4 regions of the Nonomuraea sp. NPDC050022 genome follow, and region 3 is predicted to be linked to each of the others. Evidence: riboswitches for the same ligand, from Rfam matches in the RefSeq annotation. Region 3 holds a riboswitch; each other region holds the start of a gene.
What was found. A riboswitch is a leader RNA that binds a small molecule or an ion and turns the genes downstream of it on or off. The one in region 3 is predicted to bind cyclic di-AMP.

Region 1 (7,754 bases), on a different contig from region 3:
TCGGGTTGGCAGACGACTGGATATCAGCGGGCGCACGGTACGCCGGAGACTTCGGGGTATCTGCGACCGCATCGGCGTCGCCACCGCGATCGAGGCCGTGGCCTGGGCCGCCCGTCGCCAGCTCATCTGACCGCTCGACCGGCCCAGCCGCCCGGGCCCCAGCTGTCAGAGTGCTTGTCGTGGTGTCCGGAGGTCAGTCGGCGATGCGTACGGCGCCCGCGAACGGACGGCGGGCGATGGACGCGATACGTACGACGTCGCCGGTCTGCGGCGCGTGGACCATCATGCCGCCGCCGATGTAGATGCCGACGTGGTGCAGGTCGCCATAGAAGAAGACCAGGTCGCCGGCGCGCAGCTCCTCCTTGGAGATGTGCCGTCCGGCCGTCCACTGGTCGCCGGTGTAGTGCGGCAGTGAGATGCCCACCCGCTGGTAGGCCGCCATCACGAGGCCGGAGCAGTCGTACGAGGTCGGCCCCTCGGCGCCCCAGACGTACGGCTTGAGCTGCTGCGTGAGCGCCCACCTGGCAGCCGTGGCCGCCTTGCCGGCGCCGATGACCGGCAGGTCGACCCGCGTGGCCCGGGTGCCGGGACGGCCCGCCTCGCCGATCGCCCGCTTGAAGAGGCTGCTCTCGACTTTGGCGACGAGCTTGGTGATCTTGTCGCGCTTGGTGCCGAGGCCCTCGACGATCTTCTCGACCTCGTCGATGCGCGTCTTGGCGCTGGCCCTGGCCTGCTCGGCGGCCTGCCTGGCCGTGGTCACCTGGTTGACCTCGAAGCCCTGCTGCTGCTCCAGCGCGTAGGTGGTGGCCGCCCGGTCGAGGAAGCTCTCAGGGTCGTCGGAGGTGCCGAATGCCAGCGCCTGACCGAAGCCGCCGCTGATGTAGGCGTTCTGGGCCAGCAGCGCGGCCTTGGCGTGTTTGGCGGCCAGATCGGCCTCACTGGTGGACAGCGTCTTCTGGGCCGCCTCAGCCGACTTCCTGGCTTTCTTGAGCTTCTCCCGCTGGCCGTTGAACTCCTCGCTCAGCGTCTCGATCTGGGTGTGGAGCTCCTCGGCCTGCTCGGACAGGTCCTTCAGCGAGGGCTTGGGATCGGCGACGGCGGAGCCGACGGGTATGGCGAAGAGGAGGGTGGCGATGGTCGCCGCGATGACACCCAACCGGGTGGGGACCTTCCGGAGCTCCGGAGAGCGGGCGTGAGCGCCCGCCGGCTTCCCCCCGCGATCGCGAGTCTGCTTCACCAACCAGCTCCTCTCATCGGCGCCTACCGGGTTAGCTGACGGGTTCGGGCCGGAGCAGCCCTACCGAACGACTCGCTCGGATTCACCCCATGGGTGGTGGCGTCGGGATGAGGTCGCCACCGGCGGGTCCCCGGCTCCCCTTACGGGGATTGGGCGCGTCTCCACGCTGGCTCGCGTGGGTGACATCGTCGCTGGACACTAGTGCACTCCGGGTTCGTGCTCAACCAGAACTGCCAAGTCTGTAGAGGTTTCGCAACCGAAGGGTCACGAGGTGGTCTCGCGCCTGTCGGTGCTGAACAAACTTTATGTCCTTTTTGCACCAAGTTCGTCAAGGCATGGAAGCCTATCGGCCAAGGGCATCCCGCATCGTGCTCGATCGACCACGAGATGTCATGAGATGGGAGAGACGTCAGAGTTAGGGGGAGGCCGTAATCGGATCTGTACGCTGGAGACCCATGGAGCAGGTCGCCGAAGTGACAGTCCCGGACACGGAAGTCGTCGTCCGGCGTGCCCGCACGCCGGATGTCAGGACGATCCGTCTCCTGGTCGACACCTACGCGGGCGCCGGGCCCCGGCTTCTGGAGAAGGCCACCGTCACTCTGTACGAGGATGTGCAGGAGTTCTGGATCGCCGAGCGCGGCGGCCAAGTGGTCGGCTGTGGCGCGCTGCACGTGCTTTGGGAGGATCTCGCGGAGATTCGCACGGTGGCCGTCGATCCGGAGTTCCGAGGCTTCGGAATCGGGCACCGGATCGTCTCTTCCTTGATCAAAACGGCCCGGGAACTCGGCCTGCGCCGGGTTTTCTGTCTGACTTTTGAGGTGGATTTTTTCGCGAGGCATGGATTCCGCCCCGTACAGGGCACCCCGGTCTCACCCGAGGTCTATGCGGAGCTGCTGGCCTCGTACGACGAGGGTGTCGCCGAGTTCCTCGACCTCGAACACGTCAAGCCCAACACCCTGGGGAACACCCGCATGCTTCTCCACCTGACATCGGGTGACGCGGACCTTGACTAATGGGAAAGGTGATTGTTGATACCTATGTCGATACGTTGGGCAGCACAGGCATGTGTCCTGACACGTGCCACATGCGCACTCGAAGCGAGGTGACACGGTGAGCACCGGACAGCCGCCGTATCCACAGGACGAATCCGGCGAGAACTCTGCGCCTGGCGGATCTGAATACGGACATCACAACGCGGGCCGTCCCTATGGCGAGCCCGACCCGGATGCGACGGTCGTTGGCTACCGGGCGGACGACGCCTACGGTCAGCAACCCAACTACGGGCAACAGCAGCCGGGCTACGGCCAACAGCCGCAGTACGGTCAGCAGCAGCAGCCGGGCTACGGCCAGCAGTCGCAGCAACCGCAGTACGGACAGCAGCCGCAGTACGGGCAGCAGCCGCAGTACGGGCAGCAGCCCGGCTACGGCCAGCAACCGGAATACGGCCAGCAGCAGCCCGGATACGGTCAGCAACCCGGATACGGTCAGCAGCAGGCTTCGGGTCAGCAACCCGAGTACGGCCAGCCCAACTACGGTCAGCAGCCGCAATCGCAACCCGGTTACGGTCAGCAACCGCAATCCCAGCCTGGTTACGGCCAGCAGCCCGGTTACGGGCAGCAGCCGTCCCAGCCGGGCTACGGTCAGCAGCAGCCGTCGCAACCCGGCTACGGCCAGCAGCAGTACGGCCAGCAGCCCCCGTCGGGCCAGCAGCCCGGCTATGGGCAGCAACCCGGTTACGGGCAGCAGCAGCCGTCCCAGCCGGGCTATGGCCAGCAGCAGCCGTCGCAACCCGGCTACGGCCAGCAGCAGTACGGCCAGCCGGACTACGGTCAGCAGCAGCAGTACGGTCAGCCTGGCTACGGTCAGCAGCCCCAGTACGGCCAACAGCCCGGCTACGGGCAGCCGCAGCCACATGGGGTGCAACCGCCCGGCGCCCCGGCCCCGCTCGCCGAGTGGTGGCAGCGGCTCGTGGCGAGGATCATCGACGGTGTCATCTTCGGCATCGCGAACTGGGTGATCGGTCTCGTTTTCGGGGCCATCCTGCTCGCCGGCTACAACTCCGCGACCGGCACGACGACCGGTCTGCTGGGGCCGACCGCCTACGGCATCGTGGTGGCCATCGTGATGACGGCGGTGTATGTCGCCTACGAGTTCTTCATGACCAAGATGAGCGGCCAGACGGTCGGCAAGATGGTCATGGGGATCAAGATCGTGCCGACGGGCACCATGCTGCCTCCGGGCGGCCTGCCGAACGACGTGGCGCTCAAGCGGGCCGGTGGCACGTGGGGCGGATACATCCTCGGCTTCATCCCGTGGGTCGGGGCGCTGCTCGGCGGGATCGTCGTCGCGCTGAACGGCGCCTCCCAGCTCTGGGACAAGCCGCTGCAGCAGACGTTCGCCGACAAGTTCAGCAACACGGTGGTAGTGAAGATCAAGTAGTCTTCGCGGACGCGAAACAGAGGCTGGCCACCGGTCGGCCTCTGTTTTGTATGTGCGGGCGGCAGCAAAATGGGTAGCGGTCGGTTCGCCGAAGGGGCGAGGTGGGTTATGACCGGGTTGCCGCCGTGGAGTGACGCCGTCCCCGCGGAATGGTGGGAACGCCTGGCCGCCCGGCTCATTGAAGCCCTCGTCTTCGGTGTCTTCTATTACATTCTGTTCGTCGCGCTGTGGGGCGGCTTCCGAACTGTCGGGTTGCTGGAGACGTTCGACGGCCGGCTGCCCGGCGTGTTCGCCTGGCTGCTCGGTGGGCTGGGATATACGGTCTATGACTGGGCCGCGCATTCCATGAGCGGCCGTACGTTCGGCAAGGCGATCATGAAGATTCGCCTCGAACCGAGCGGCCTTCGGCGCGGTGCTCTGCTGAAACGGGCCCTGGTCTATCCGGGAGCGGCGATGGTCATGGGCATTCCGGTGCTCAATGTGCTGGCTGGAATCTTCGTCTTCGGCGTCGGGATCCTCATCTTGATCGACAAGCCGCTGCAGCGTGGGCCGCACGACCGGCTCGCCGGAACGCGGGTGATCAAAGATCTCCGCTGAGCCTTGTGGGCCTGGACAGAAGTCTTTCCGCAAAATTTTCGCTTGATCCGGTAAGGAGCCTGGAGAGACTGGCATTAGGCTATGGGGCGTCCGGGTTGCCGGATGTTGGCGCACATGGCACATGGACGGCATCCATGTACCACTATGGTCGGGTGCGGGCGGTTGTCCACCTCGTGAGGCATGAGGGGCGCTCATGCCCAGGCCGCTTGTGGATAAAGCGCCCATCGAAACCCCCGTCCGCTGTGGAGGCGAGGACGAATGCAGGCCCTTACCGACGTATTGTCAGCGCTGATCCCGCCGGTGGTGGTGGGCGCCGCCTTCATCTTTGGCGTAGTGAAGTTGGTCCGATCCGAGGCCGCCGGACGCCGTCCAAACCCCCAGGATCAGGCCGAGAACCACAACTGAGCCGCAACTGAGCCGCCGCTCAGCAGAATCTCTGTAGCGCTGAATTGTCTCCGCGCCTTTCCGGGTATATGTTTGCCCTGGCGAATGAAACAATGCTCCGCGAAAGGATTGCGTAGATGGCCAAGCAGATCCAGGAGATTCTCATCGATGACCTCGATGGGGGCGAGGCCAATGAGACGGTCAGCTTCGCTATTGACGGCTCCTCCTATGAGATTGACCTGAGCGACCTTAACGCCAAGAAGCTGAGGGACGCGCTCACGCCTTTCGTACAGCACGCTCGTCGGTCCGGTGCCGTGACCACGCGTCGGCGCGGTCGCGGCGGGCAGCGTGCGATGAGCCGCGAGAAGAGCTCGGAGATCCGGCAGTGGGCCAAGGCTCACGGTCTGCCGGTGAGCGAGCGTGGCCGAATCGCCTCTACCGTGGTGGAGAAGTACGAACAAGCTCACTAGAGAGCCATCTCCTGACCATGCGCTTATGCCGCTCGCCTAAGAACCCCGGCGAACGCCATAAGCGCATGATCATTTATAGCCGCCTCTCAAATGGTGGACGGTTCGTGACGGCGATCTTCTAATCGCCCATATGTGATCATTTTGGGCTGCCCGCTCGGTCGATTCCGGGCGGTTTTCTGGCATGGTGCGTTCCAGCCCCGGTGTGAGCAACCCGGTGCGGCGACGGTCTGGATCGGTAACCGCCACGGCCCGGATCGGTAACCTCGCTGACCGGACCGGCGATTTCGCGGCGCGCGCGTGCCGTGCCGGGATCGGGATTTCGCGGCCCGCGCGCCGTGCCGGGGATCGAGATTTTCGCGGCCTGCCGGGTGCCGTGGCACGACCGAGATTCCGCGACCCGCGGGTGCCGTACCACGATCGATTGGCGGCGGGCGCGCTTCCTTACATAGGATGTTTGCGTATGGCTCGCGGATGAGGCATCGGCGATGCACGGGCGAGCCCTCTCCCCGGCACTGCCCGCAAGCCGATCCATGTTGATCTGCCGGCGCCGTGGCGGCCAATTCCAGGCGCTTCACGGAAGCCACCTAAACATCGTTCGCTTGCGGCGTATCGGGAACACGTAACCCCCGATCGGTAGTTGGATAGAGGGTGAACGCCCTGCTCCCGGGGAACGTCTCTGCTATAGAGCGTGTCAGTGGCAGTGGGCACGGTTCGCCGAGCCAGGGCTAGCATGCGGGATGACGGGACCGGATTTACCGGCCTGACTGACCGCTCTGTGAGGAGCGACGAGATGTTCGAGAGGTTCACCGACCGAGCAAGGCGGGTTGTCGTCTTGGCCCAAGAAGAGGCCAGGATGCTCAACCACAACTACATCGGCACTGAGCACATTCTTCTTGGTTTGATCCATGAAGGTGAGGGCGTAGCCGCCAAGGCTCTGGAGAGCCTGGGCATCAGCCTTGAAGGAGTGCGTCAGCAGGTCGAGGAGATCATCGGCCAGGGCCAGTCGGCTCCGTCGGGGCACATTCCGTTCACCCCGCGGGCCAAGAAGGTTCTTGAGCTGTCGCTCCGTGAGGCTTTGCAGCTGGGTCACAACTACATCGGCACCGAGCACATCCTGCTCGGGCTCATCCGTGAGGGTGAGGGTGTGGCCGCCCAGGTGCTGGTCAAGCTTGGAGCCGATCTCAACCGTGTCAGGCAGCAGGTCATCCAGTTGCTCCACGGTTACCAGGGCAAGGAGCCGGCCGCCGCGGGCGGCCCGCAGGAGTCGGCCCCGTCGACCTCCCTGGTGCTCGACCAGTTCGGCCGCAACCTGACCCAGGCCGCCCGCGAGGGCAAGCTGGATCCGGTCATCGGCCGTGAGAAGGAGATCGAGCGGGTCATGCAGGTCCTCTCCCGGAGGACCAAGAACAACCCGGTTCTGATCGGCGAGCCCGGCGTCGGCAAGACCGCCGTCGTCGAGGGCCTGTCACAGAAGATCGTCAGGGGCGAGGTGCCCGAGACGCTGAAGGACAAGCAGCTCTACACGCTTGACCTCGGCGCTCTGGTGGCGGGCTCGCGCTACCGCGGCGACTTCGAAGAGCGCCTGAAGAAGGTGCTCAAGGAGATCCGCACGCGCGGCGACATCATCCTGTTCATCGACGAGCTGCACACGCTCGTCGGCGCGGGCGCGGCCGAGGGCGCGATCGACGCCGCCAGCATCCTCAAGCCGATGCTGGCGCGTGGCGAGCTGCAGACCATCGGTGCCACGACCCTCGACGAATACCGCAAATACCTGGAGAAGGACGCCGCTCTGGAGCGGCGCTTCCAGCCGATCCAGGTGGCCGAGCCCTCGCTCAGCCACACGATCGAGATCCTCAAGGGCCTGCGCGACCGCTACGAGGCGCACCACCGGGTGTCCATTACCGATGGCGCGCTGGTGGCCGCCGCGCAGCTGGCCGATCGCTACATCAGCGACCGCTACCTGCCCGACAAGGCGATCGACCTCATCGACGAGGCCGGTTCGCGGATGCGCATCCGCCGGATGACCGCTCCGCCGGACCTGCGCGAGTACGACGAGAAGATCGCCAACGTCCGCAGGGACAAGGAGTCCGCGATCGACGCGCAGGACTTCGAGAAGGCGGCCGCGCTCCGTGACCAGGAGAAGCAGCTCCAGCTCAAGCGCGAGCGGCGCGAGAAGGAGTGGAAGGCCGGCGACATGGACGTCGTGGCCGAGGTCACCGAGGAGCTCATCGCCGAGGTCCTGGCGACGGCCACCGGCATCCCGGTCTTCAAGCTGACCGAGGAGGAGTCGCAGCGCCTGCTCCGCATGGAGGACGAGCTGCACAAGCGGATCATCGGTCAGGACGACGCCATCAAGGGCCTGTCCAGGTCGATCCGGCGCACCCGCGCCGGGCTGAAGGACCCGCGCCGTCCCGGCGGCTCGTTCATCTTCGCCGGCCCGTCCGGTGTTGGTAAGACCGAGCTGTCCAAGGCGCTGGCGGAGTTCCTCTTCGGTGACGAAGACGCGCTGATCAGCCTGGACATGTCGGAGTTCATGGAGAAGCACACCGTCTCCCGGCTGTTCGGCTCGCCTCCCGGCTACGTCGGCTACGAGGAGGGCGGCCAGCTCACCGAGAAGGTGCGGCGCA
Region 2 (7,754 bases), 430 kb from region 3:
AGTACCACTTGAGAAACTCGTCCACGTCCGCACAATATCCTGGGCATATGCCCCTACAGATCACCGGCGCGCTCGGCAACCCCGACCTGATCCGCCTGCCCTGGGAGGTCCCTCTCGCCGACTGGCCGACGCACCACATGGTCGACCTGCCTCGCGGTATCTCGCGGCACGTGGTGCGGTTCGTGCGGCTGTCCGGCAACGTGTACGCGATCAAGGAGATCAGCGAGCGGTACGCCCGGCGGGAGTACCAGCTGCTGTGGGACCTGGCCAGGCTCGACGCGCCGTCGGTCGAGCCGATCGCCTACGTCACCGGCCGGGATGAGGGGCTCGACGCGGCGTTGATCACCCGGCACCTGCAGTTCTCGCTCCCGTACCGCGCGGTCATGTCAGGCACGCTGCGCCCAGACACGCTCACCCGGCTGCTGGACGCGCTGGCCGTGCTGCTGGTGCGGCTGCACCTGATCGGCTTCTACTGGGGCGACTGCTCGCTGTCGAACACGCTGTTCCGCAGGGACGCGGGCGCCTTCGCCGCCTACCTCGTGGACGCGGAGACCGGCGAGATGCACCCGATGATCAGCGAGGGCCAGCGGCTCGGCGACATCGAGACCGCGCACATGAACATCTTCGGCGAGATGCTCGACCTGGAGGCGGGCGGGCTGCTGCACCCGTCGATCGACCCCATGGACACCGCCGAGGACATCGTGACCCGCTACCACCGGCTGTGGAACGAGATCACCCAGGACGAGATCATCGAGGAGGTCGACTGGCACCGGGTGGAGCAGCGGATCAGGCGGCTCAACCTGCTGGGCTTCGACGTCGCCGAGATGATGGTGCGGCGCAAGGTCGGCACCGGGCGGCTCATCGTCCGGCCCAAGGTGGTCGACTCGGGGCACCACCAGCGGCGGCTGCTCCGGCTCACCGGGCTCGACGTCGAGGAGAACCAGGCCAGGCGGCTGCTGAACGACCTCGACGGGTTCCGGGTCGCCAAGGGCCTGCGGCACGAGGACGAGGCGATCGTGGCGCACCGGTGGCTGGCCGAGGTGTTCCAGCCGACGGTCGAGGGCATTCCGGCCCGGCTGCGCGGGAAGCTGGAGCCCGCGCAGCTGTTCCACGAGGTGCTGGACCACCGGTGGTACCTGTCGGAGGCGGCCGGGGCCGACGTGGGCATCGCGGCCGCCGTGAAGTCGTACGTGGACAAGGTGCTCGTCCACAAGCCCGACGAGAAGGCCCTCCTGCCCGAGGAGCCGGGCGGCCTCCTGGAGGAGGCGGACGACCTGCTTGAGGAGCCGACTCCTTGAGGAATCGGACCTTAAGGGATCGGACCTTAAGGAGTCGGACGGAGTTCAGTAGGCGACCGTGATGCGCCGGCGCGGGTGCTCGCCCTTCTCCACCTCGTCGGCGATCGCGATCGCGTAGTCCTCGGCGGAGATGCGGCTGTTGCCCTCGGCGTCCGCGAGAAGCTGGTCGCCGCCGACACGGAAGTGTCCGGTGCGCTCTCCGGGCGCGATCTCCGCGGCCGGGGAGACGTAGGTCCAGTCGAGGTCGTCGACCTCGCGATAGAGGCCGAGAGCGCTCCGCTGGGCCAGCGCTTCCTTCTTGTACATCTCCGGGAAGCCGGGCGTGTCGACCAGGTCGACACCGGGCGCCACCTCCAGGCCGCCGGCGCCGCCGACGACGACGAGCCGCCTGACCCCGGCGGCGCGGACGCCGTCGATGAGGGCGCGATGGGCGTCGAGGAACGGCCCCTCGGGCTCGCTCCCGTCGCGGGGCGGAGCGATCGCGCAGATCACGGCGTCGTGGCCGCGGCCCAGCGTGGCGGCGTCACGCACATCTCCCTTGACCGGCCCCGACCTGCTGACACCGGTCACCTCGTGGCCGCGGGCCGCCAGTTCGGCGGCGATGCGCTGACCGACCATGCCGGTCGCGCCAAAGAGAAGAATCTTCATATTCTCCAGAGTATCCATTGGATACTGGCAAGCTGGGCCGAGAATAATGTGAGCGATACTCTTAAATGTCGCAAGCAATACCCCTAATCAGGAAATCTCCGTCGCGGTTAGGTTTTTCTCCACCTTGGCCGTAGACATCTTCAACCTCATACATATCTCGCTTTATCCGATCACCCGGCCGCCATCCGCCGCTCCTACGCTGTCCCAGTCCTCATGACGGCGTGGGAGGGTCACGTGCTGGGACTGGATGACTGCCTGACCGAGGTCATGGCGATACCAGGGGCGCTGGACGCGATGCTGGTGGACCAGACGAGCGGCATGGCCGTGGCCATCAGCGGACCGCCGCAAGGCGTGGACGCCGAGAGCTCCGCCGCCGCCCTGACGGAGACACTGCGCGCGACCATGGACGGTCTGGCCCGCTCCTGCCCGGGTGAAACCATCCGTATCGACGACATGCTGGTCACTACCGACAAAGGCCATCATTTACTGAGATTCCTTGAAACGGTATTCGAGGGGCCGCTCGTCATTTACCTGCGCCTCGACCTGGAACGGTCGAATCTCGCCCTGGCGCGATACCGCCTGCTGAACATCTCCCGCCAATTGCTCACCTGAGCCATGGCACCGCTGGACACGCTTCTGGCCGGCCTAGCCCGTGAACGGGCCACGGGCGCCCTCCGTGTGGGCCGGGCCGGGACGATCTTCCTCAGCGAGGGCCGGGTCACGTACATGGAGTGCGCCCAGACCCCCGGCGTCGAACGGCTGCTGGCGGCGCGCGGGCGGCTGCCGGAGACCGCGCTGCGCCGGCTGCAGGCCGACGGAGGCTGCGCGCGCCTGCTGGAGGAGGGGCCCGTCACGCTGGGCGAGCTGCAGTACTGCGTGCTCGGGGCCGTCCTGGACGCCGCGTTCTTCCTGCTGCCGGCCGGCGGGTCGCGGCCGAAGTTCCGGCCGGGCGAGCAGCACTGGCTGGGCGGGCAGTGGTTCTTCGACGTGGCGGGCCTGATGCGGGAGTGCGCGCGCCGCCGCGCCTATCTCGCGCAGATCTGGCCGTCCGCCCAGCTGGACGCGGCTCCGGTACGGCCGGCGCGGTGGCTGCCGGGCAGCGGGGTGACTCTGGACTCGGTCCAGTGGGAGGTCGTCACCGGGGCCGGGGCCGGGGCTACACCGCTCGACCTGGCCAAGCGGATCGGCAGGTCCGGCTATTCGGTGTTGCTGGCCGTACGGAGGATGGCGGCGGCCGGGCTGCTGGCACCGCCCGTGGAGACGACCACCACGCGCGCCCCGGAGGAGAGCGCGACGAAGACCGGTGAGCACAGGGCGAAGGCCGCCGCAGGCGGGCAGGGGGCGCTGCCGCAGCGGGGGCGCGTGGCCGCCGATCAACGGCCGCCGCACGATCCCCGCGCCCCGGGCCTGCCGCTCGGCCCGCCGGTCACGGCGGACCCCACGGACCTGGCCCTGCTGATGCGCCTGAAGAAGGCACTGGAGGAGCTGACATGAAGTTCCCCCGCCCGCAAAGGAGGCCACCGGTGGAGCTGCGTGAAGAGGTGCTCAGGGAGATGGTTCTCCTGCGCGAGCGCACTCCGGACATCAGCGGGAGCGTCGCCTGCACGGTCGACGGCATGAGCATCGCCTGCGACAACGCCGACGGCAGTGGCGAGCAGGTCGCCGCACTGTCCGCGGCGCTGCTCGCGCTGAGCAGGCGAATGACGATCATGACGGGCCAGGGCGTACTGGAGGAGACGCTCATCTCCGGCACCGCCGGCTTCGCCGCCTTCTACGCGGCGGGCCCCACCATCGTCCTCGCAGTCCTGGCTGAGCCCGGCACCAATCTCGGGCTGCTCCGGCTGGAGGGGCGCAAGACGGCGGCCAGCGTGGCCGCCATCTCAGCACGGATCCACTGAGCTTGAACGGAGGAAGGCATGGCCAGCATGGACGTCTCTCTCAAGGAGATGATGACGATCGACGGCTCCATCGGCGCGGTGATCGTCGATCACGGCAGCGGCATGGCGCTGGGGGCACTCGGCGGCTCCAAGGACCTGGATCTCCAGGTCGCCGCGGCGGGGAACACGGAGGTGGTCAAGGCCAAGCTGCGCACGATGGACTCGCTGGGGCTCAAGGACTCCATCGAGGACATCCTGATCACGCTAGGCGGCCAGTACCACATCATCCGGCCGATCACCGGCCGCGGCGGCAAGGGGCTCTTCCTCTATCTCGCCCTGGACCGGGCACGGGCCAACCTGGCACTGGCCCGGCACCAGCTCCGCGGGATCGAGGAGAAGCTGGAGATCTGAGAGACCCGGTGGCTCGCGTCCGGGCGCGGCGGACACGAGCCACCGACCTCCACCGATCCCTGACCAGCCTGGTCCTTGAACAGCCCGGTCCTTGAACGACCGACCCCTGACCGGCCTGATCCTTGGTACGTCAGCTCGTGGTGAGCTTGGTGATGGCGCCGACGATGTCCGGCCAGAGCGGCCGGGGCAGGTCGTGGCCCATACCGGGGAACGTCAGCAGCGTGGCGCCCGGAATCGCCGCCGCCGTGGCGTGGCCGGCGGCGACTGGAACGAGAGCGTCGGCCTCGCCATGGATGACCAGGGCGGGGATCCCCAGCGTGCCGAGCCGCTCCGTGCGGTCACCGGAGGCCATGATCGCGGCCAGCTGCCGGGTCGTGCCCGGCGGGTCGAAGCACCGGTCGTACGCCTGGCCGGACAGCCGGAGAATGCGTTCCCGGTCCATGTCGAAGCCTGGCGAGCCGATCACCGCCCAGGTCCTCAAGGACTGGGCGAGCACGGCGTCCCGATCGGTCGGGGGCGCGGCGAGCAGCACCGCGCTGGCCTCCGGCGTGGGCGGGGCCACGTCCGGACCGGGAGTCGACATGATCGAGGTAAGGGTCAGCACCCGTTCGGGGTGCCGGATGGCGAGCGTCTGGGCGATCATCCCGCCCATCGAGGCGCCCACGACGTGGGCGGCGGGCCAGCCGAGGACGTCCATCAGCCCGGCCGCGTCGTCGGCCATGTCATCCAGCAGATACGAAGAGGACGTCCCCAGTGTGGGAACGCCCTCGTCGTGTAGGTGCGTGGAGAGTCCGGAGTCACGGTTGTCGAATCTGACGACGTGATGGCCCTGCTCCGCCAGGAGCTCGCAGAGCTCGTCGTCCCAGTGGATGAGCTGGGCGCCGAGCCCCATGATGAGGAGCAGGGGACGTCCGCCGGGTGAGCCGAAGGACTCGTACGCGATCTCGATGCCGTTCGCGGCTGCAAGCGTGGTCACGAGGTCAGAATGACATTCTGTTTCCCGCGACGCAAAGACCGTCAGCTCCGAAGTCGACGACCATCAAGGCCGTCGGCTCCGGACCTGACGGCCGTCAGCAAGACCGTCTTCGGACCTAACGGCCGTCAGCGCCGGACGAGCTTGCGGATCCGCTCGCGGCCGACCGTCGAGCCGCCGAACATCGCCAGCGCGACCGCCGCGGCGGCGCCACCGATGGCGTTCGACTCGACAACCTTGTTCTCAGCCTTGTCCTCGGCCTTGCCGGCCTTCTTGGCAGCCACCGGCACGGCCTTGGCCGGAGCGGGCTTGACCGCGGCGGGCTTGTCGCCCTCGGCCACGATCTTCGGGGGCTTGGCGGGGTTGTGGTCCACTACGGCGTACGCACCGGTGGAGAAGGGCTGCGGGTAGTTCTTCTTGCCCGGGCCACTGCCCCACTTGGTGATGACGTAGTCGATCTTGATGTGGCCCGCGCCCCCGTTGCCGTCCACGCCCAGCGTGCTGGAGTTGAAGCTGCCACCGGTCAGGGCGGCGAAAGTCTTGGCGTCGAGGTCGAGCATGACGCCGCTGGAGGACGGCACGCCCGGGCCGCGGTCGCCGACGAAGAAGGGCATCTTCTTGCCCTTGTAGACGACGTAGCCCTCGGTCATGAGCGGCCAGCTCGGGCTGGCGGCGAGCCCCTTCTGCATGGGCTTGCCACTGGCCGGCAGCCCGGTGTCCCCGGCGCGGCCGGAGGAGTCGTCCCAGAAGTAGGACGCGGTGGTCTTGCCCTTGAGCAGGACCTTCTTGTCGCTGCCGGTGTCGGCGTGTGCGGCGGTGCCTGCGCCGATGGAGATCGCACCGACGACGGCGGCGGTGAGCATGGCAGATCGAACAGACATGAAGTAGCAAAGTCCTTTATACGGGAACAAGGGGATTGCGCTCGCGAAAGGTGGGCGTAGCCGGGCAAAACGCCAAACGGGCGCTACGCGGAGCGTGGAAGAGCGGGGGGAAGGTGCCGGTCAGTCAGCGGACGACAACACGCGGGCTGGCGGCACGACGCGGGGGTTACGCATGCGGTAGGTGTCCTCTCCATCTCGCCTACCGGGTTAGCTGACGGGTTCGGACGTGGAGATGCCCTACCGACCGCGGTCGGATTCACCCCTAAGGAACATTGGTTCCCCGGTTCCCGCGAGCGGGATTCGGCGCCTGCCGGTTGGTACTCCCCTGTTGAAGCCCCAAAGTCACCGGCTGGTAACTCCATGAACTATAGGTACCGAACCGGACAAAGGCAAACATAAGCCCATGAAACGGGCGAAGATCTACCTAGAGGGTCAAGAAAAAAGGGGGTACGGCATGCCGTACCCCCAGAAAAGCTCAGGTCAACCGCCGCTCTTCCGCCTGAAAGAACGCTTGCTGGCGGCGGGCCCGTGAGCGCCGTGAATCTTGGAAGGGTCGTTGCCCCTGCCACCCGCGCTCGAGTCGGCATGCTGGTTACGCTTGCGCTCCAGCGCCTCGCGGAACTTGCGCTTCATCTCGTCCTCGGGAGTTTCGTCGACTTCCGGCTCCGGTGTTTCCGCCATGAGGACCTCCTGGTGTTGGGGACAAGGACAGCTTCGCATGACGGCGCTCAGGACGCGAAACTGGCCTCGACCTTGGGCTGGGGGGTTTCCCGGTCGATACGCGTACCGGGCATGGCGATCAGGGCGACCAGCGCCACGAGGGCGCCCGCGACCCCCAGCGAGGGGATGACCAGGGCCGCTGCCGAGGCGTGCGCGGCGGCCAGCCCGTGCAGCGGCGTCTCGGTGGCGATGACGGAGGTGTAGGCGGTGCCGGCCAGCGCCAGGGCGACCGAGCCGCCGATCTGGCGGAAGAACGTCAGGTTGGCCGAGGCCGTACCCATGTACTGGGGCGGCACCGAGTCCGACACGGCCACGGTCAGGCCGGAGAGCATCGGGCCCATGCCGAGACCGATCAGCGCCATCCACCCGACGAGCACCCAGGGCGGCGTGTCCAGCGTCAGACCGGCGCACAGCAGCGTGCCCACGACCAGCAGGAACGGCGCCGCCACCAGCCACGGCTTGTAGACGCGCGTCCGGCTGATCAGCGCGCCCACGACCATGCTGCCCACCACCATGGCCAGGGTCAGCGGGTAGATCCGCAGCCCCGACTCGGTGGCGCTGGCGCCGAGCGCCTCCTGGAAGTAGCGCGGCAGGAACACCACACCGGCGAACATGCAGAAGGCGGTGAAGAAGGAGGTCACGTTGACCAGCGTGTACGTACGGTTCCGGAACAGGTGCATGGGCACGATGGGCGCCTCGGCCCGCAACTCCACCACCACGAACACCACGAGCGACACCAGAGCCAGCACGATCGGCCCGATCACCGGCACGCTGGTCCACGTGTGGCCGTCGAGTCCCTTCTCGGTCAGGCCGATGAGCAGCGCGCTGATGGCCACCGTGAAGACCCCGATGCCCAGGTAGTCGGGCCGCCCGCCGCCGTGCCCCGGCAGTCGCGGCAGACGCAGCACGATGATCGCGATCAGCGCCAGGCCGATCGGCACGTTCA
Region 3 (7,754 bases):
GCTCGGCCTGCTGCCCGACGTGGAGGTGGTCGCGACGGCGGGCACCGGCGCGGACGCGGTCGCGGCCGTGGCGGCGCACCGTCCCGACGTGGTGCTGATGGACCTGCGCATGCCCGAACTCGACGGCGTCGAGGCCATCCGGTGGATCGGTCGTGAACACCCGCGGACCGGCGTGGTCGTGCTCACCACCTACTCCGATCAGCGGGAGATCGCGGCGGCGTTGCACGCGGGCGCGCTCAGCTACCTGACCAAGGACGCCTCACGCGAGGACATCTACCAGGCGGTGGCCGCCGCCGCTGAGGGACGCAGCCTGCTCACCAAGCGAGTCCGCGAGTCGCTCTTCGACGCCGCTCCGCCCCCCGAGCCTCCGGACGGGTTGACGAACCGCGAGCTGGAAGTGCTCAAGCTGGTCGCGGCGGGGCTGTCCAACCGGGAGATCGTGCAGCGGCTGCGCGTGAGCGAGGCCACGGTGAAAACGCACATCAACCGCATCTTCGCGAAGATCGGGGCGCGGGACCGCGCGCAGGCCGTCCGTTACGCCTACCGGCGGGGGATCGCCTCCGACTCTCAACCCACGGGTTGACGCGAACCAACCTCCGGCTTGACGATCGGCCCCGGCCCTGCGACCTACCGTCGTCTGCCATGAGCGATGTGAGCATATTCCTCCTCAACCTGATCATCTTCGCGATCGCCATCGAAAGCGACATCGGCCGGCGGAAGGTGGGGCTGTTCCGGCTCCTGCGCCCTGTGGCAGGGGCGGCGGCGCTGGTTCCGATCTTCTTCGACGGCTTCGAGCTGTCGGGCACCGGGCTGCTGCTCGAAGCCGCGGCCACCGTGCTCGGCCTGGCGATGGGATTGGCCGCGATCTCGTTCATGCGGTTCGAGTACGTGCCGGACAAGCAGGCCGTGTACTCCAGGGCCGGGCTTGCTTACGTGACCGCCTGGGTCGCCATCACCCTGACGAAGGTCGCCTTCTCGTACGGCGCGATGCACGTGTTCGGTCCAGAACTGGGCCGCTGGATGGCGGCGCACGACGTGGGAGCGAACGCGCTGAAGGCGGCGATCATCCTGCTCAATGTGTCGACGATGCTGGCCAGGGTCGGCGGCATCCACGTCAGGGCAAGGGCGACGGCCGCGCCGCGACCGGCTCCCGTTCCGGCTGGCGGGCACGGCTCTTAGCACGTGAGATCCGGGCAGCTCAACGCCGGCACCAGGCGGTCGCTCCCGTACACGCCGTCATAGTCCCCGCGGAACTCGTTGACCAGCCACGGATCTCCGCTCGCGGGCCAGTACGCGACATTCTGCGCGTTGCCGGGTGCGGTCGTCAGGTAGTGGACGTCGAGCGTGGCGCGGTCGGCGGAGACCGTGACGCGGTGCAGGCAGGACTTGCGGTAGTCGCCGTAGATGTTTGCCGTGCCGCTCAGCATGTAGCTGACGGGAGGCGCGCCGTCGGGACACAACCCGACGACGATGTCGTTGCCGCCGGTGAACACGCCGCCCTGGAGTGCCCACACCGGGCTGGTCCACCCCTCGGGGGTGAGCCAAACCGTCGGAGCCCGTCTTGAGCAGGGCGGTGGACGCGTCGAGGGGCCAGCGGTGGATCTTCGCGCCGGAGCCGCCCCTCCGGTACTCGACGTCCGGCGAACTCGGAAAAGAGGAGGTGAACAGCCATACGCTGACACACAGGGCGGCGTGGGCGAACATCACCCTCGCGGGTCGATGACCAGCTCAAACGCCATCTTCAAGTGAGCGAATAGCTCATTAGATGCGATTCGTCCCATTTCTAGAACATCGAGATGTGCACGTGGTCGAAGTGGTTCTGGGTGATGCTGCCGCGGTCGGACATCGAGCTCCACCCCGAGCCCTGGTTGATGCGCTGCTTCCAGATCACGTACTTGACCCCGAGCTTGTCCTTGTTCTCCAGCGCCCAGGCCGCCACGCGGTCGCCGAGTGCCTGGTTGGCGGAGCTGGGCATGCTGCCACCGGTGCTCATCATGAAGTCGCACGCGCGCCCCAGCGGGTGCTCGCCGCCGCCGCCGTCCGCGCGGAAGCAGCCCACCTCGTACGGCAGCGCGAAGTCCTTCTGGATCAGCCCGCGGATCACCCGCATCCGGGCGGTGATGTTGTCGGTGCCTGAGGGCAGTTCGGGCGCCCAGCTGCCGTCCGAGCGGCGGCCGGGGCCGAACGGGATGAGGCCCTTCAGCTTCTTCTGGATGTCCTTGATGACGTCCTGCGCGTCGTCGCGCTGCTTGGCCACGTTGGCCGCGTCCTCGCGGATCTTCGCCTCGAGGGCGGTCGCCTGGTCCGCGGCCGCCTTCTTCTCGTCCCGGGCGGTGGCCACGCCCTGCACGACCGCCTGTTGCTCGGCCGCGAGGTGGTCCAGCAACGCCGCGCTGGAGGCATCGGTCGGCAGGGTGAGGTTCGGCAGCGCGCCGGTGCCGTTCTGGTACTGCAGGCGCGCGAGCTCGGTGACGCGTTTCTGAGCGGTGATGAGCTGGGCCTCCGCTGTGGCCAGCCGGTTCTTGGTCGTTTCCGAGTCCTGTTTGGCCTTGGCGAGTTCGACGCGCTTGAGATTGTAGGTCTCGATGAGCTTGTCGACCTTCTTGTCCAGCTGCTTCAGCTCCGCGCGGAGCTGGGCCTCGCTGGGCTTGGGGGCGGCAGCGGCGGGCGTGGCCGTGAAGGCGCCGAAGGCCATGGAAGCGGTGGTGATGAGAGCGATGGCGAGACTCGAGGGGGACGCAGCCGCCACGAAGGGTTTCCTCTCCCTATGCCGGCCGGGTTAGCTGACGGGTTCGGGCAGGGAGATGCCGCCTTACCACCTGAGTGGATTCACCCCAAGACGCGATGGGTCCCCGGCTCCCGGGCCACGCACCCGGGATTAGGCCAGCACCGACCGTTTAGGTCGGCGCTGAAAAGGGATATTAGTGGTAAAACCAAGGTCATGCGACTCCAAGCGGCAACCAATTAGAGATCTACCTGTGATTTAAGCATGCGTGCGGCTTCCTCCGGCAGGACATCGTTGACGAACGCGCCCATGGCCGACTCCGAGCCCGCCAGATACTTGAGTTTCCCGGGCGCCCGTCTGATGCTGAACAGCTCCAGGTGCAGATAGGCCAGGTCACGATCCTGCCGCACCGGCGCCTGGTGCCAGGCTGAGATGTACGGCATGGCGACGCCGAACAGCCCGTCGAGCGCCCGCAGTACGGAGGTGTAGAGCGGGGCGAAGGCGGCGCGTTCCTCCTCCGACAGCGCGGCCAGGTCCGGCACCTGCCGGTGCGGATACACGTGCACCTCGAACGGCCAGCGGGCGGCGGCGGGCACGAACGCCGTCCACAGCTCGTTGGCCGCCACCACGCGCACCCCGGCGGCCCGCTCGGCCGCCAGCACGTCGGCGAAGAGGTTGCCGCCCTGGTGCCGGGCGGCCGCGCCGAGCTGGAGTTTGGTCCGCGGGGTCACGTACGGGTAGGCGTAGATCTGCCCGTGCGGGTGCGGCAGCGTGATGCCGATCTCCTCGCCCCGGTTCTCGAAGCAGAACACCTGCTCGACACCCTCGATCGCGGACAGCTCGGCCGTACGGTCGGCCCACGCCTCCATGACCAGGCCCACCTGCTCGTCGGAGAGCCGCGAGAACGACGACGAATGCTCAGAGGTGAAGCACACCACCTCACACCGCCCCACGCCCGGCCGGACCTCACTCAGCCCCCCGACATCACCATAAGTCCCGAAATTTCCGGAAAACGAGGGGAAGCGGTTCTCGAACACCACCACGTCATAGTCGTACGCCGGGATCTCCGAAGCCCTCGTCTCGGACGACGGGCACAGCGGGCACTCGTTGGCCGGAGGCAGGAACGTACGCGTCTGGCGGTGCCCCGCCATCGCGATCCACTCCCCGGTGAGCGGGTCGTAGCGCAGCTCCGACGCCATCGGCCTGGGGTCGAGCGCCCGCCGGTCGATCGCGCTCCGGTCGGCGTCGTCGCGCCGGTCGAAGTAGATCAGCTCTCGGCCGTCGGCCAGGTGGGTGATGGTGCGTTTCACTGCGAGTCCTCCGCGATGATCAGTTCGCCGGCGCGTTCGCCCAGCTCCATGCGTGCTTCCTCGGGCAGTCCCGAGTCGCTGATGACCGCGTCGGCCTCGGTCAGATCGGCGATCGTGCTGATGCCGACCGTGTTCCACTTGGTGTGGTCGGCCGGGATGACCAGCCGGTGCGCCGCGTGCACCAGCTCCCTGTCGGTCTCCGACTCCAGCAGGTTGGGCGTGGTGAACCCGGCCCGCACGCTCATCCCGTGCACGCCGAGGAACAGCGTGTCCACATGCAGCCGCCGGATCGCGGCCACCGCGACCGGGCCGACGAGGGCGTCGGACGGCGTGCGTACGCCGCCGGTCAGCACGACCGTGCGGTCGGCGCGCGGGTTGCGGTGGAAGACGTCGGCCACCGGGATCGAATTGGTGATGACCGTGAGCTCGGGCACCGAGATGAGGTGGTGGGCCAGGGCCCAGGTGGTGGTCCCGGCCGACAGGGCGACCGCGGTGCCGGGCCGGACGAACTGGGCGGCGCGGCGCGCGATGGCCTCCTTCTCCTGCTGCTGGCGGGCGGACTTGGCGGTGAAGCCCGGCTCCTCGGTCGAGCCGGGCCCCAGCGCGGTCGCGCCGCCGTGCACCTTCTCCAGCAGCCCGCGCTCGGCGAGCGCTTCGAGGTCGCGGCGGACCGTCATGTCGGAGACGCCGAGCTCGCGAACGAGGTCGGCCACCCGAACGCCGCCGCTGCTGCGCACGCGTTCGAGAATCGCCTGCTGGCGCTGCTGTGCGAGCACGCCCCCGCTCCTTCCAACAGATTCCACCAAATTATGACACGACTTTGTTGGGGAATGTTAGGTCGTACGGGTTGTGCGGTAGACCACAGCGCGAGACGTTGGGAAACGGACCGATCACTGGAGGTACCCATGGCGAAGCGATCACGCAAGACCAAGGCGCGCAAGAAGAAGAAGGCCAACCACGGCAAGCGTCCGAACGCGAACTGACGGCGGGCCGGCCGCGGTGAGCTCCTTTCACCTCGGCCGGTGCGACGGCTCAGCCCGGGAGACCGTGCAGGGCCTCGTCGATGCGCTCCTGCGGGAGCGGGTAGTCCTCCATGCGCCCCGACAGGTAGCGGTCGTAGGCGGCCAGATCGAAGTGGCCGTGCCCGCACAGCGCGGTCAGGATCACCTTCTCCTCGCCGCTCTCCCTGCACCGCAGCGCCTCGGCGATGGTCTCGGCCAGCGCGTGCGTCGGCTCGGGCGCCGGGACGATGCCCTCGGTACGGGCGAAGCGCACACCGGCCTCGAAGCACTCGGTCTGTGACTTGGTCACCGCCTCGAACAGGCCCAGTTCGTACATGTGCGACAGCAACGGCGACATACCGTGATAACGCAGCCCGCCCGCGTGGATCGGATCGGGCACGAACCCGTGACCCAGCGTGTGCATCTTGAGCAGCGGCGTGAAGCCCGCCGCGTCGCCGAAGTCGTAGGCGTAGACGCCCCGCGTGAACGACGGGCACGCCTCGGGCTCGACGGCGCGCAGCGTGACGTCGAGGTTGCCGGCCAGCTTCTCGCGCAGGAACGGGAAGGTGAGCCCGGCGAAGTTCGAGCCGCCTCCGGTGCAGCCGATGATCAGGTCCGGCATCTCCTCCAGCTGGGCCAGCGCCTCCTCGCCGATGACGGTCTGGTGCATGAGCACGTGGTTCAGTACCGAACCGAGCGCGTAGCGGGCATCCGGGTTCGCGCCGGCCACCTCGACCGCCTCGCTGATCGCGATGCCGAGGCTGCCGGGCGAGCCGGGGTCGTCGGCCAGCACCTTGCTGCCCGCCCCGGTCACGGTCGAGGGGCTGGGGTACACCGTCGCGCCGTACACCTGCATAAGTGAGCGCCGATAGGGCTTCTGGTCGTAGGAGGCGCGGACCATCCAGATCTGGCACTCCAGATCGAACTGCGCACACGCGAACGCCAGCGCCGACCCCCACTGTCCCGCTCCGGTCTCCGTGGTGAGCAGCCGTACGCCTTCGCGGGCGTTGTAGTACGCCTGGGGGACGGCGGTGTTCGGCTTGTGCGACCCGGCGGGCGAGACGCCCTCGTACTTGTAGTAGATCCGCGCGGGCGTGCCGAGCGCCTTCTCCAGCCGGCGTGCCCGGATCAGCGGGGTCGGCCGCCAGAGCCGGTAGACATCGAGCACCTCCTGGGGAATGGCGATGTACCGCTCGGTGCTCACCTCCTGGCCGATCAGCTCCATCGGGAACAGCGGCGCCAGATCATCGGGTCCCACCGGCTGCCGCGTGCCCGGATGCAACGGCGGAGGCGGCGGCGCGGGCAGATCTGGAACGATGTTGTACCAGTTGCTGAGAGTCACCACCTCAGTGTGCGCCGGTTACCGCTCGCCCTCAATCAGGACCGCCATACGCGCGGGATGGTCGGCGCGCACCGCCACGTCGGCGGCCCGCAGCGGCTCGGCCTCCCGCTCGTAGCGCGCGTAGGCGGGCAGCCGCCACCGCTCGTCCGCCCCGGTCATCCGCCCCAGCGCCCCCTCGGACAGCCACAGATGCGCACTCACCTCGAACGGCAGCCCGCGGCCCAGCAGCAGCGTCCCGTCGAGCAGCAGCACAGCCCCCTGAGGCAGGGTTTGGTACGGCAGGCGGTACGCGCGATCGGCTCGGCTGTCCCAGAGCGCCGGCAGCACCTTGCCGGTCCCCTGAGCTCCCAGCGGCCCGAGCACCTCCCGGGTCAACCCCCCGGTGTCGAGCCAGTCGTCGTAGAAGGCGTCGGGGTCCGTCCGGCCATACTCGAGCCTGAGAGACGCGGGCCGCAGGAAATCGGCGGCGGACACCCGCAACACGGCCCTGCCCCGCGCTCTGAGCGGCGCGACCAGCTCGTCCGCCAGCCGTTCGGGATGGGCGGGCGGCGCTCCGTCGACGGCGACCCGCGCGTAGGAGTCGCGCGGCAGGCCCGCGATCCGCTCGGCCAGCTCCTCGACCAGGGCCTCTCGGGAGATCGCTCGCGCACGCATCAACCCGAGCCTACGCGCTCACTCCGCGACTCAACCCACCCCTGAGCGCTCGTCCCGCAACTCAACCCAAGCCCAAGCGCTCGTCCCGTGACCGCTCAGCCGGCGCCGGGACCGCTGGGGCGTTTCCGGGGTCACTCGGGCGGTTGCGGGACTGCTCAGGTGGGCCTGGGACCGCCCAGGCGGTGGCTGGGGCCGCTCAGGCGGTGCCGCGTGACCATGGGGAGCCTTCAGGCGGTGCCGCGTGGCCACGTGGGCCCGTCGTCCTGCCTGGCGTGCCGCCCTCGGCGCACGCAATCGGGGCACACAGGTTCCCGTCGCGACCGAGCCAGGGCTTCCGGCGTGGGCTCACGCTGGGTACCGGCGGGAGCTGAGGTGTCGAGGTCGACCAGGAACATCGTGACGCGTTCCGGGTCGTAGCCGAAGGTGCGCTTGCAGCCGTAGCACCGGCCTATCGTCGTGATCCCTTTGTCCGCCATGCGGCCTCCCTATCGGGCACGCCCGGTACCGAGATCAAGAGCGTAACCGAGCTTGGCTCACGAAGTGCGATAACAGCCGAAACCACCACAAGATCCTCTGGCGCAGATCGCGTACGCGGGAGGCCTGACGCGCCCACTCGCCTGATGGCTACGTTGCTTTGCATGGGCGACAGAACAAGATCACTGACCTTGACGGACGTAACCACGACATTAGACATGGCCCTCGACGCGCTCGGAGCCGCGGAC
Region 4 (7,754 bases), on a different contig from region 3:
CCCGGCGCCTGTTGTAGGCCACCACCGCGACCACGGCGAGGATGAGCGCCAGATCAATGGCGGCCGACCAGCGCATGGCACCGGTGTGGTCGCCGCCGGCCGAGGCCGCGAAGAAGACCGCCCCGATCACCGCGACCCCGCCCGAGCCGCCGAACTGCTGGGCCGTACTGAGGAAGCCCGAGCCGATGCCCGCCTGGTGCGGCGCGACCTCCACCAGCGCCGCCCCGATGAGCTGCGGGATCACCAGGCCGTTGCCGAGTCCCACGAGCACCAGCGCGGCCATGATCCACGGCAGCCCGGCCCCCGCCATGCCCAGCAGCAGCGCCAGGCCCGACGCGGTCACGAGTCCGCCGATCATGACGACGATCAGGCCGTACCTCCCGACCAGGCGGGTCCCCAGCAGCGAGGTGATCGTGAACAGCACGCCCATCGGCGCGAACGCCAGCCCGGCCTGGAACGCGGTGAGCCGCAGCCAGCCCTGGAGCAGCAGCGTCAGTGTGAACATGAACGAGGCGAAGTAGGCCATGAACGCGGTGATCGCGCCGACGCCCGCCAGGTAGGAGTGCACCTTGAGCAGCGCCAGGTCCAGCACCGGCTGACCGCCGCGCCTGCCCAGCACGTACTGCCAGCGCAGCGTCAGGCCCAGGAGGGGCAGGCTCGCGCCGATGCAGATCCACGTCCAGGCGGCCCAGCCCGCGCCGTTGCCGAGGCCGAGCGGCACCAGGACCAGCGCCAGGCCGACGGCCAGTCCGGCCGCGCCGAGCAGGTCCAGCCGCGCGCGCCCGGCCGGCTCGACCCTGGGCAGCAGCCAGGCGGCCAGCGGCACCACGACCAGGCCGACGGGCAGGTTGATCAGGAAGATGACCCGCCAGCCGAGCCCGAACAGGTCGGCCGACAGCAGCAGCCCGCCCAGCACCTGGCCGGCGATCGAGCCGAGACCGCCGGCCGCGCCGTACCAGCCCACGGCGCGGCGGCGCTCGTGCGGCGGGAAGACCGCGGAGATCATGGCGAGCACCTGCGGCACCATCGCCGCACCGGCCAGCCCCTGCAGCAGGCGGGCGGCGACGAGCTGGGCCGGATTCAGCGCGATCCCGCACAGCAGCGACGCGATCGTGAACGCGACCACGCCGCCGATGAACATCCGCCGGTAGCCGTACCGGTCACCGAGCCGCCCGCCGGTGATCATGCCCGCCGCGTAGGTGAAGGCGTAGCCGCCCACGATCAGCTCCAGGGCGGCGGGGCTCGCGTGCAGCTCGCGTTCGAAGGACGGCGCGGCGACGTTGACCACGAAGAAGTCGAACTGGGCCATGAACCAGGCGGACAGAAGCACGGCCAGCGTCCCGCCGAATCTCATTCCAACCACGCTAGTGGGGTGGCCCCCATGGGTTTCCCGGGGGTTCGTCCCACGACCGTCTCGATCCTTGTGACGGTTTGTTGTGGCTGGGGTCCTTAGGAGGGATAGCTCCTCCGGAGGAGAAGAGGAACCGACCCGTGGTGGCTGGGGTCTTTTGGGAGGGATATCTCTTTCGGGGGAGAAGGGAACCGGCCCGTGGTGGCTGGAGTCTCTCGGGCGGGATACCCCGTCCGGACGGATGTCCGTGGGCGCCGCGTCAGGGCCTTGCCGCTGGTGGGGATCGGGTGGGGCGGGCAGAGTGAAGGCATGGATCATCTTTCCCACTTCGGCCGTGAGATCCGCGCGTTCGAGGCGGCGTGCCGGGACGCTGACTCCGGTCTGGTGCCTTCCTGTCCGGGCTGGGGCGTGCCCGATCTTGTCATGCATCTGGGCGGCGTGCACCGCTACCTGGTGTGGGTCATCGGCGACCGTCTCACCGAGCAGCCGGACCCCGCGGACCTGTCCTTCCTCGGTCTGCCGGCCGATCCGGTGGGCTGGCCGGATCCGGCGGGGGCACCGGCGACCGGGCCGCTGGCGGCCGGGCTGCTCGACTGGTTCGCGGAGGGCGCCGTCAAGCTGGAGGCCGCGTTCGCCACGACGGATCCGGACGTGCCGGTGTGGACGTGGTCGGGTGAGCAGAGCGTCGGGTTCTGGTTGCGGATGCAGACGATCGAGGCGGCCATCCACCGCTGGGACGCCGAAATGGTGGCGGGGATCGCCGGGCCGATGGACGCGGAGCTGGCGGCCGACGCGGTGGGGCAGACGTTCGAGGTGATGGCCCCGGCCCGGCGGGCCTGGACGGCGGCGCCGCCCGGAGCGGGAGAGACGTACGGCTTCCGGCAGAGCGACGGGCCGGGGCGGTGGACGGTCCGCTTCGACGGGGCGGACGTGAGCCTCGTGGACGAGACCGACATGAGCCTCACAGAAGGGCCCGACGTGAGCCTCATAGAAGGCGCCGACGTGAGTCTTGTGGAATCGGGCGGCTGCGACGTGGAGGTGGTCGGGACCGCGTCGGACCTCATGCTGTTCCTGTGGCACCGCATCCCGTACGAGCGGCTCGATGTGCACGGTGACCGGGCCGTGCTCGACCGATACTTCACCCTCGTCCCGCCCGTCTGAGCGATCCTCCGGCAGGTGGCGTACGCCGTTCAGTCCAAGGTGTCGCCCAGTGATTCCAGGAGCTCCTTGAGCTCGCCGGCCAGGGCGGCGCGCCGGGGCTCGGAGAGCGCGGCGAGCAGCCGGCGCTCGGTCTCGACGTGATCGGGCAGCGCCCGATCGATCAGCTCCCGTCCCTCCTCGGTGAGGGCGACATACACGACTCGGCCGTCCTTCTCGCTGGGCGTACGGGAAACCAGGCCCCGGGACTGGAGACGGTCGAGGCGCTGGGTGATCGCCCCCGAGGTGACCATGGCCGACTTCATGAGCTCGGCCGGGGTCAACGACCGTCCATTGCGCCGCAGCGTGGCGAGCACGTCGAACGACGCCGAGTCGAGTCCGTGAGCGCTGAACGTACGGGTCAGCTCCGCGCCGATCAGCCGCGACAACCGTGACAGCCGCCCGATGATCGCCATCGGCGACACATCCAGGTCAGGCCGCTGCTCGGCCCACTGCTCCAGCACCCGGTCAACATGATCAGTCACAATCTCACCCTATCGGATGTCTTAGCGGTGAGATACATTGTCTTAGTGCTAAGAAATCGACTTGCCCTGATCATGGTGACCGCGCTGGCCCCGGCCATCTGGGGGACCACCTACCTCGTCACCACCGAACTGCTACCGCCCGGCCGCCCGCTCCTGGCCGCGGTCGTCCGGGCCCTGCCCGCCGGGCTGCTCCTCCTCCTGCTCACCCGGCGCCTGCCGCAAGGGGTGTGGTGGTGGCGCGCGTTCGCGCTCGGCGCGCTCAACATCGGGCTGTTCTTCGCGCTGCTGTTCATCGGCGCGTACCGGCTGCCCGGCGGCGTGGCCGCGACCATCGGCGCGGTGCAGCCCCTCCTGGTCGCCGGTCTGTCCTCCGGTCTGCTCGGCGAGCGCCTGTCCGCGCGTACGGCGATCGCCGCCGTGGCGGGTGTGGCCGGTGTCAGCCTCCTCGTGCTGCGGGCCGACGCCCGGTTGGACGCCGTCGGCATCGCCGCGGCGGCCGGGGGCGCGATCGTCATGGCCACCGGAGTCGTCCTCAGCAAGCGGTGGACCTCACCGGCGCCCCTGCTCGCGACCACCGGCTGGCAGTTGGTGGCCGGCGGCCTGCTGCTGCTCCCGGTGGCCCTCCTCGTCGAGGGGCCGCCGCCCGCCACTCTGACCCCGGCGAACCTGACCGGGTACGCCTACCTCGCCGTCATCGGCTCGGCCGTCGCCTACTCCCTGTGGTTCCGCGGGATCCGCGCCCTCTCCCCCACCCACGTCACCTTCCTCGGCCTGCTCAGCCCGTTGGTCGCCACCGCCCTGGGCTGGCTCGCCCTCGGCCAGTCGCTCACCGTGGCCCAGATCGTGGGCGGGCTCGTCGTCGTGGCGGCCCTCATCGCGGCCCAGACCAGCCGCCCTCGTCGCGGCCCAGACCCCCGCAACGACCCAGCCCCTCGTAACAGCCCAGAGCAGAAGCCGCCAGGTCAGGCGGACGCGCCCGCTCGTGATCGTCTGATCCCCGCACCCTGACCGTCCGATCCCCACCCCCTCATCTCCCGCTGCTTCTCAAGGAGAAATCATGCGCATCACCGTGTTCGGAGCGGCGGGCGGCGTCGGCGCTCGTGTGGTCGCCGAGGCGCTGTCCCGTGGCCACGAGGTCACCGCCGTCGTACGCGACCCGGCCCGCTTCCCGTCACTGCACCCCGGCGCCCATCCCCAGGTCGGCGACGCCGCCCATGTCGAGGACGTGACCAGGCTCGGCACCGGTCAGGACCTCGTGATCAGCGCGACCCGCCCGCCCACCGGCCGCGAGCACGATCTCGTCACGGCCGCCAAGGCGCTGCTGACGGGGCTCGCGGGGACCGGCGTCCGGCTGCTGCTCGTCGGCGGGGCGGCCGGGCTGACCGTTCCCGGGTCCGGCGGGCGTACCGTGCTCGACGACCCGCGCTTCATGTCCGACGCCTACCGAGACATCGCGCTGGCCTGCAACGATCAGCTCGAAGTCTGCCGCGCGGAGACCGGCGTGGACTGGGCCTACCTGAGTCCGGCCGCGGTGCTGGCGCCGGGCGAACGTACCGGCGTCTACCGGCTGGGCGCCGACGAGCTGCTCATGGATGCCGAGGGGAACTCGGCGATCTCCATGGAGGACCTCGCGGTCGTGCTGCTGGACGAGGCGGAACGGCCCAGGCACCACCGGGTCAGGTTCACCGCCGCGTACTGACGCCACCCGGCGGCAAACGGCTCTTCATGAGCCGCAGTCCGGTCAAGACGCACCACGTGTACGCGAAACTGGGTGTCGCGAACCGTACCGAACTGGCCAAATCAGCAGCATCAGCGGTTCCCGACCAGCCGTGTGGTCTCGTCATCGGCGGGGAAGTACGCCTCGACGGCGACCCCTTCGAGCGTGATGTCGAACGCCGCGCCGAACGTCGTGATCGTACTGAAGAAGCAGAGCTCGTCCCCCCGATGCGTGATCCGTACGGGCAGCGCGATGTCGGCGGGGTCGGGCAACGGCGCCTCGCCATCGTCTCCATAGGTCAGCAGCTCCTCGTAGAGCGCGCTCAGCCCCGGGTCCCCCGCACGGGCGACCTGCCTGGCAAGCCGGGGCAGCAGGAACCCGCGGACCTGCGCCAGGTTCCGCACGCGCGGCGCGAACCCGTCCGGATGCAGGCCGAGCCGCATCATGTTCACCGGCGACTCCAGGAGGGCCGGGTCCACGTCGTCGAGGAAGACGTTCATGGCGTCGTTGGCCAGCAGCAGGTTCCACCGGTGGTCCAGGGCCATCGCCGGATACGGCTCGTGCCCGCGCAGGATCCGCTGGAGCGCCTCGTGCGCCTTGCCCAGGTCGGGGTCGTCAAGCGGGCGCTCGGGGTAGATGGGCGCGTACCCGGCCGCGAGCAGCATCCGGTTGCGCGCGCGCAGCGGCACATCGAGTTGCTCGGCCAGCCGCAGCACCATGGACCGGCTGGGGATCGTCCGCCCGGTCTCGACGAAGCTGACGTGGCGCGCGGACACCTCGGCCTGGAGGGCCAGGTCGAGCTGCGTGAGGCCGCGCCGGCGCCGCCAGTCCCGCAGCAGCTCCCCTATCGGCTGATCCATGTGCATAGTGGCCGGTTCTACCTGGTCTGCCGGGGTGGTGTCGATTACCTGCCATGTCATGCCCCGTCCCGTTGACGCCCGATTTTAGACAGTTTACAAGTCTTTGACCGTTTTGTTAGTGTTCGTCCCGCCTAATCCACTCACCTGCGTGGAGCCGGGGACCCAAGTTCCCTCTGGGGCGAATCGGCATTGCCGTAGGGCCACTTCCAGGCCCGAGCCCGTCAGCTAACCCGGTAGGCCGTATGGAAGGACACAGCAGTGGCTCCCCTCGCCATCTGCCTGGCGACCGCCGTCGCCGGGCTCACTCTGGCCGCTCCAGCTCACGCCGACCCCACCACCCCTACCGGCCCCACCACCACTGTCGGCCCCACCACCTCTACCGGCACCGAGAGCAAGCCCGTCCAGCAGACGAGCCAGACCACTCCGGCCTGGAAGGTCGCCCTCAAGTTCGCCATGAAGAAGCGCGGTATCCCGTACGTCTGGGGCGGGACCAGCGACAGCGGCTACGACTGCTCCGGGCTCATGCTCAAGGCGTACAAACACGCCGGGATCGAGCTGCCGCGCACCACGACGGAACAGTACGCCGCGTTCTCCAAGAAGATCTCCTGGGCCCACCTCAAGCCAGGTGACCTGGTCTTCTTCCACGGACTCGGGCACGTGGGGATGATCTCGAAGCCCGGATACATGGTGCACGCGCCGCACACCGGAGACGTGGTCAAGGAGGAGAAGCTCTCCGACTGGCGCAGGGACTCCTTCGCGGGCGCCGTACGGCCGGACCCCAAGGGCGTACGGCTCTCCATCGAGCAACGCAAGACCACCATGCTCACCGCCGGCCTGCGGCCAACGGCGGAGTCCCTGCAGATCAAGGTCCGGTAGCGCCCCGGCTCAGTGACGGAAGCCGTCACGGCGTGCGGAACCCCCGGAAGGTCACGGGCTTGCGGGTCTCGAAGCCGAGCCGCTCGTAGAGGGCGATCGCGCCGGTGTTCGCCTCGGCTACGTGGATGAAGGGCCGTTCGTCACGAGCCACGATCCGCGCGACGAGCGCACTGACCAGGCGGGCGGCATGGCCTCGCCCGCGTGCCTCGGGGGCGGTGCAGACGGCGCTGATCTCGGTCCACCCCGGTGGCCGGAGTCGCTCACCCGCCATCGCCACCAGGGTGCCGTTGTCGCGGACGCCGAGATAGGTGCCGAGTTCGCGGGTACGCGGCCAGAACGGCCCCGGCTTGGCCCGCGCGACGAGGTCGAGCATCTCGGGCACACTGTCCCTGCCGAGTTCGACCACCTCGGTGCCGGTCTCGGCAGGGCGGCGGCCGCCGCCGGACCAGGTCATCTGGCGGCCTTCGAGGACGAAGACCGGCTCCCAGCCCGGTGGTGGCACCGATGCGCGGCTGAACATGTCGGCGAGCTCGCCTCGGCCGAGCAGCCGGGCGAGGTCGGCCCACTCCTGCGGATCCGGGTCGGCGGACACCGCGGAGAAAGTCGCGACATCCGGCTGGTAAGTGGCCGCGCTGCCGAGCCGACGGGCATGGTGCGCGTGGTGACCGCGCAGAGATGCGCCCACCGGGTCATCGAGTGCGGTGGCGTCCCGGTTCGCCATGGTGCCGTGCCTCTCATGTCGTACGGGGCTGACGCTTGCCCAGCTGGACAGCGATCAGGTCCAGCCGGTCATCCTACGGGCACAAGGCTCATCACTGACCATTTGGGCATCGGAGCTGGGGTAAGGCGATGAGCCTACGCGGGTTGCGCCATTACATCCCAGGTAATCGACACCACCCGGCGGCCGCTGTCAGCGTTCTCCCATGACGAGCAGCAAAGAACTGATCATGGCCGGCTTCGCGGAGTTCGCCGCGGGCAACATCGAGGTGCTCCAGACGCTCCTGAGCGAGGACTTCATCGAGCACAGCCCGGGCAACCCGTCGGGCAGGCGCGCCTTCATCGACTTCATCAGGGACTCCCCGCTGGCCAGCTCCCGGCTGGAGCTCAAGCGGGTCGTCGCGGAAGGCGATCTCGTGGTGATGCACTATCACCTGATCCCTCGGGAAGGGGGGCGCGGGCTGGCGGTCGCGGACTTCTGGCGGATCGAAGACGGCCTGATCGCCGAGCACTGGGACGTGGTTCAGCCGGTCCCCGAACCGCAGGAAGTG

Region 1: linked by a shared signal. The riboswitch ahead of ACIBO2_RS17315 (NlpC/P60 family protein) and the one ahead of ACIBO2_RS11625 (hypothetical protein) in region 3 are both predicted to bind cyclic di-AMP.
Region 2: linked by a shared signal. The riboswitch ahead of ACIBO2_RS13525 (hypothetical protein) and the one ahead of ACIBO2_RS11625 (hypothetical protein) in region 3 are both predicted to bind cyclic di-AMP.
Region 4: linked by a shared signal. The riboswitch ahead of ACIBO2_RS36400 (C40 family peptidase) and the one ahead of ACIBO2_RS11625 (hypothetical protein) in region 3 are both predicted to bind cyclic di-AMP.

The regions. Positions count from the first base shown of each region.
Region 1 is NZ_JBITKE010000004.1:163,145-170,898, reverse strand. Features, by position in the region: gene ACIBO2_RS17320 (LuxR C-terminal-related transcriptional regulator) at 1-130, shown strand, start outside; gene ACIBO2_RS17315 (NlpC/P60 family protein) at 194-1,237, opposite strand; cyclic di-AMP (ydaO/yuaA leader) riboswitch at 1,243-1,403, opposite strand; gene ACIBO2_RS17310 (amino-acid N-acetyltransferase) at 1,693-2,250, shown strand; gene ACIBO2_RS17305 (hypothetical protein) at 2,273-3,151, opposite strand; gene ACIBO2_RS17300 (RDD family protein) at 3,155-3,676, shown strand; gene ACIBO2_RS17295 (RDD family protein) at 3,785-4,273, shown strand; gene ACIBO2_RS17290 (Lsr2 family protein) at 4,795-5,127, shown strand; gene ACIBO2_RS17285 (ATP-dependent Clp protease ATP-binding subunit) at 5,918-7,754, shown strand, end outside.
Region 2 is NZ_JBITKE010000003.1:453,384-461,137, forward strand. Features, by position in the region: gene ACIBO2_RS13485 (DUF885 domain-containing protein) at 1-25, opposite strand, end outside; gene ACIBO2_RS13490 (DUF4032 domain-containing protein) at 48-1,298, shown strand; gene ACIBO2_RS13495 (NAD(P)-dependent oxidoreductase) at 1,344-1,946, opposite strand; gene ACIBO2_RS13500 (roadblock/LC7 domain-containing protein) at 2,181-2,558, shown strand; gene ACIBO2_RS13505 (hypothetical protein) at 2,562-3,440, shown strand; gene ACIBO2_RS13510 (roadblock/LC7 domain-containing protein) at 3,470-3,844, shown strand; gene ACIBO2_RS13515 (hypothetical protein) at 3,863-4,234, shown strand; gene ACIBO2_RS13520 (alpha/beta hydrolase) at 4,365-5,210, opposite strand; gene ACIBO2_RS13525 (hypothetical protein) at 5,336-6,088, opposite strand; cyclic di-AMP (ydaO/yuaA leader) riboswitch at 6,270-6,404, opposite strand; gene ACIBO2_RS13530 (DUF5302 domain-containing protein) at 6,569-6,769, opposite strand; gene ACIBO2_RS13535 (MDR family MFS transporter) at 6,817-7,754, opposite strand, start outside.
Region 3 is NZ_JBITKE010000003.1:24,147-31,900, reverse strand. Features, by position in the region: gene ACIBO2_RS11640 (response regulator) at 1-583, shown strand, start outside; gene ACIBO2_RS11635 (hypothetical protein) at 643-1,179, shown strand; gene ACIBO2_RS11630 (hypothetical protein) at 1,176-1,514, opposite strand; gene ACIBO2_RS11625 (hypothetical protein) at 1,784-2,749, opposite strand; cyclic di-AMP (ydaO/yuaA leader) riboswitch at 2,755-2,895, opposite strand; gene galT (galactose-1-phosphate uridylyltransferase) at 2,965-4,035, opposite strand; gene ACIBO2_RS11615 (DeoR/GlpR family DNA-binding transcription regulator) at 4,032-4,811, opposite strand; gene ACIBO2_RS11610 (50S ribosomal protein bL37) at 4,941-5,018, shown strand; gene ACIBO2_RS11605 (TrpB-like pyridoxal phosphate-dependent enzyme) at 5,068-6,378, opposite strand; gene ACIBO2_RS11600 (uridine kinase) at 6,397-7,032, opposite strand; gene ACIBO2_RS11595 (hypothetical protein) at 7,260-7,508, opposite strand; gene ACIBO2_RS11590 (hypothetical protein) at 7,671-7,754, shown strand, end outside.
Region 4 is NZ_JBITKE010000009.1:258,510-266,263, reverse strand. Features, by position in the region: gene ACIBO2_RS36430 (MFS transporter) at 1-1,354, opposite strand, end outside; gene ACIBO2_RS36425 (maleylpyruvate isomerase family mycothiol-dependent enzyme) at 1,661-2,512, shown strand; gene ACIBO2_RS36420 (MarR family winged helix-turn-helix transcriptional regulator) at 2,542-3,033, opposite strand; gene ACIBO2_RS36415 (EamA family transporter) at 3,106-4,041, shown strand; gene ACIBO2_RS36410 (NAD(P)H-binding protein) at 4,091-4,732, shown strand; gene ACIBO2_RS36405 (helix-turn-helix domain-containing protein) at 4,843-5,670, opposite strand; cyclic di-AMP (ydaO/yuaA leader) riboswitch at 5,729-5,865, shown strand; gene ACIBO2_RS36400 (C40 family peptidase) at 5,869-6,486, shown strand; gene ACIBO2_RS36395 (GNAT family N-acetyltransferase) at 6,512-7,207, opposite strand; gene ACIBO2_RS36390 (nuclear transport factor 2 family protein) at 7,410-7,754, shown strand, end outside.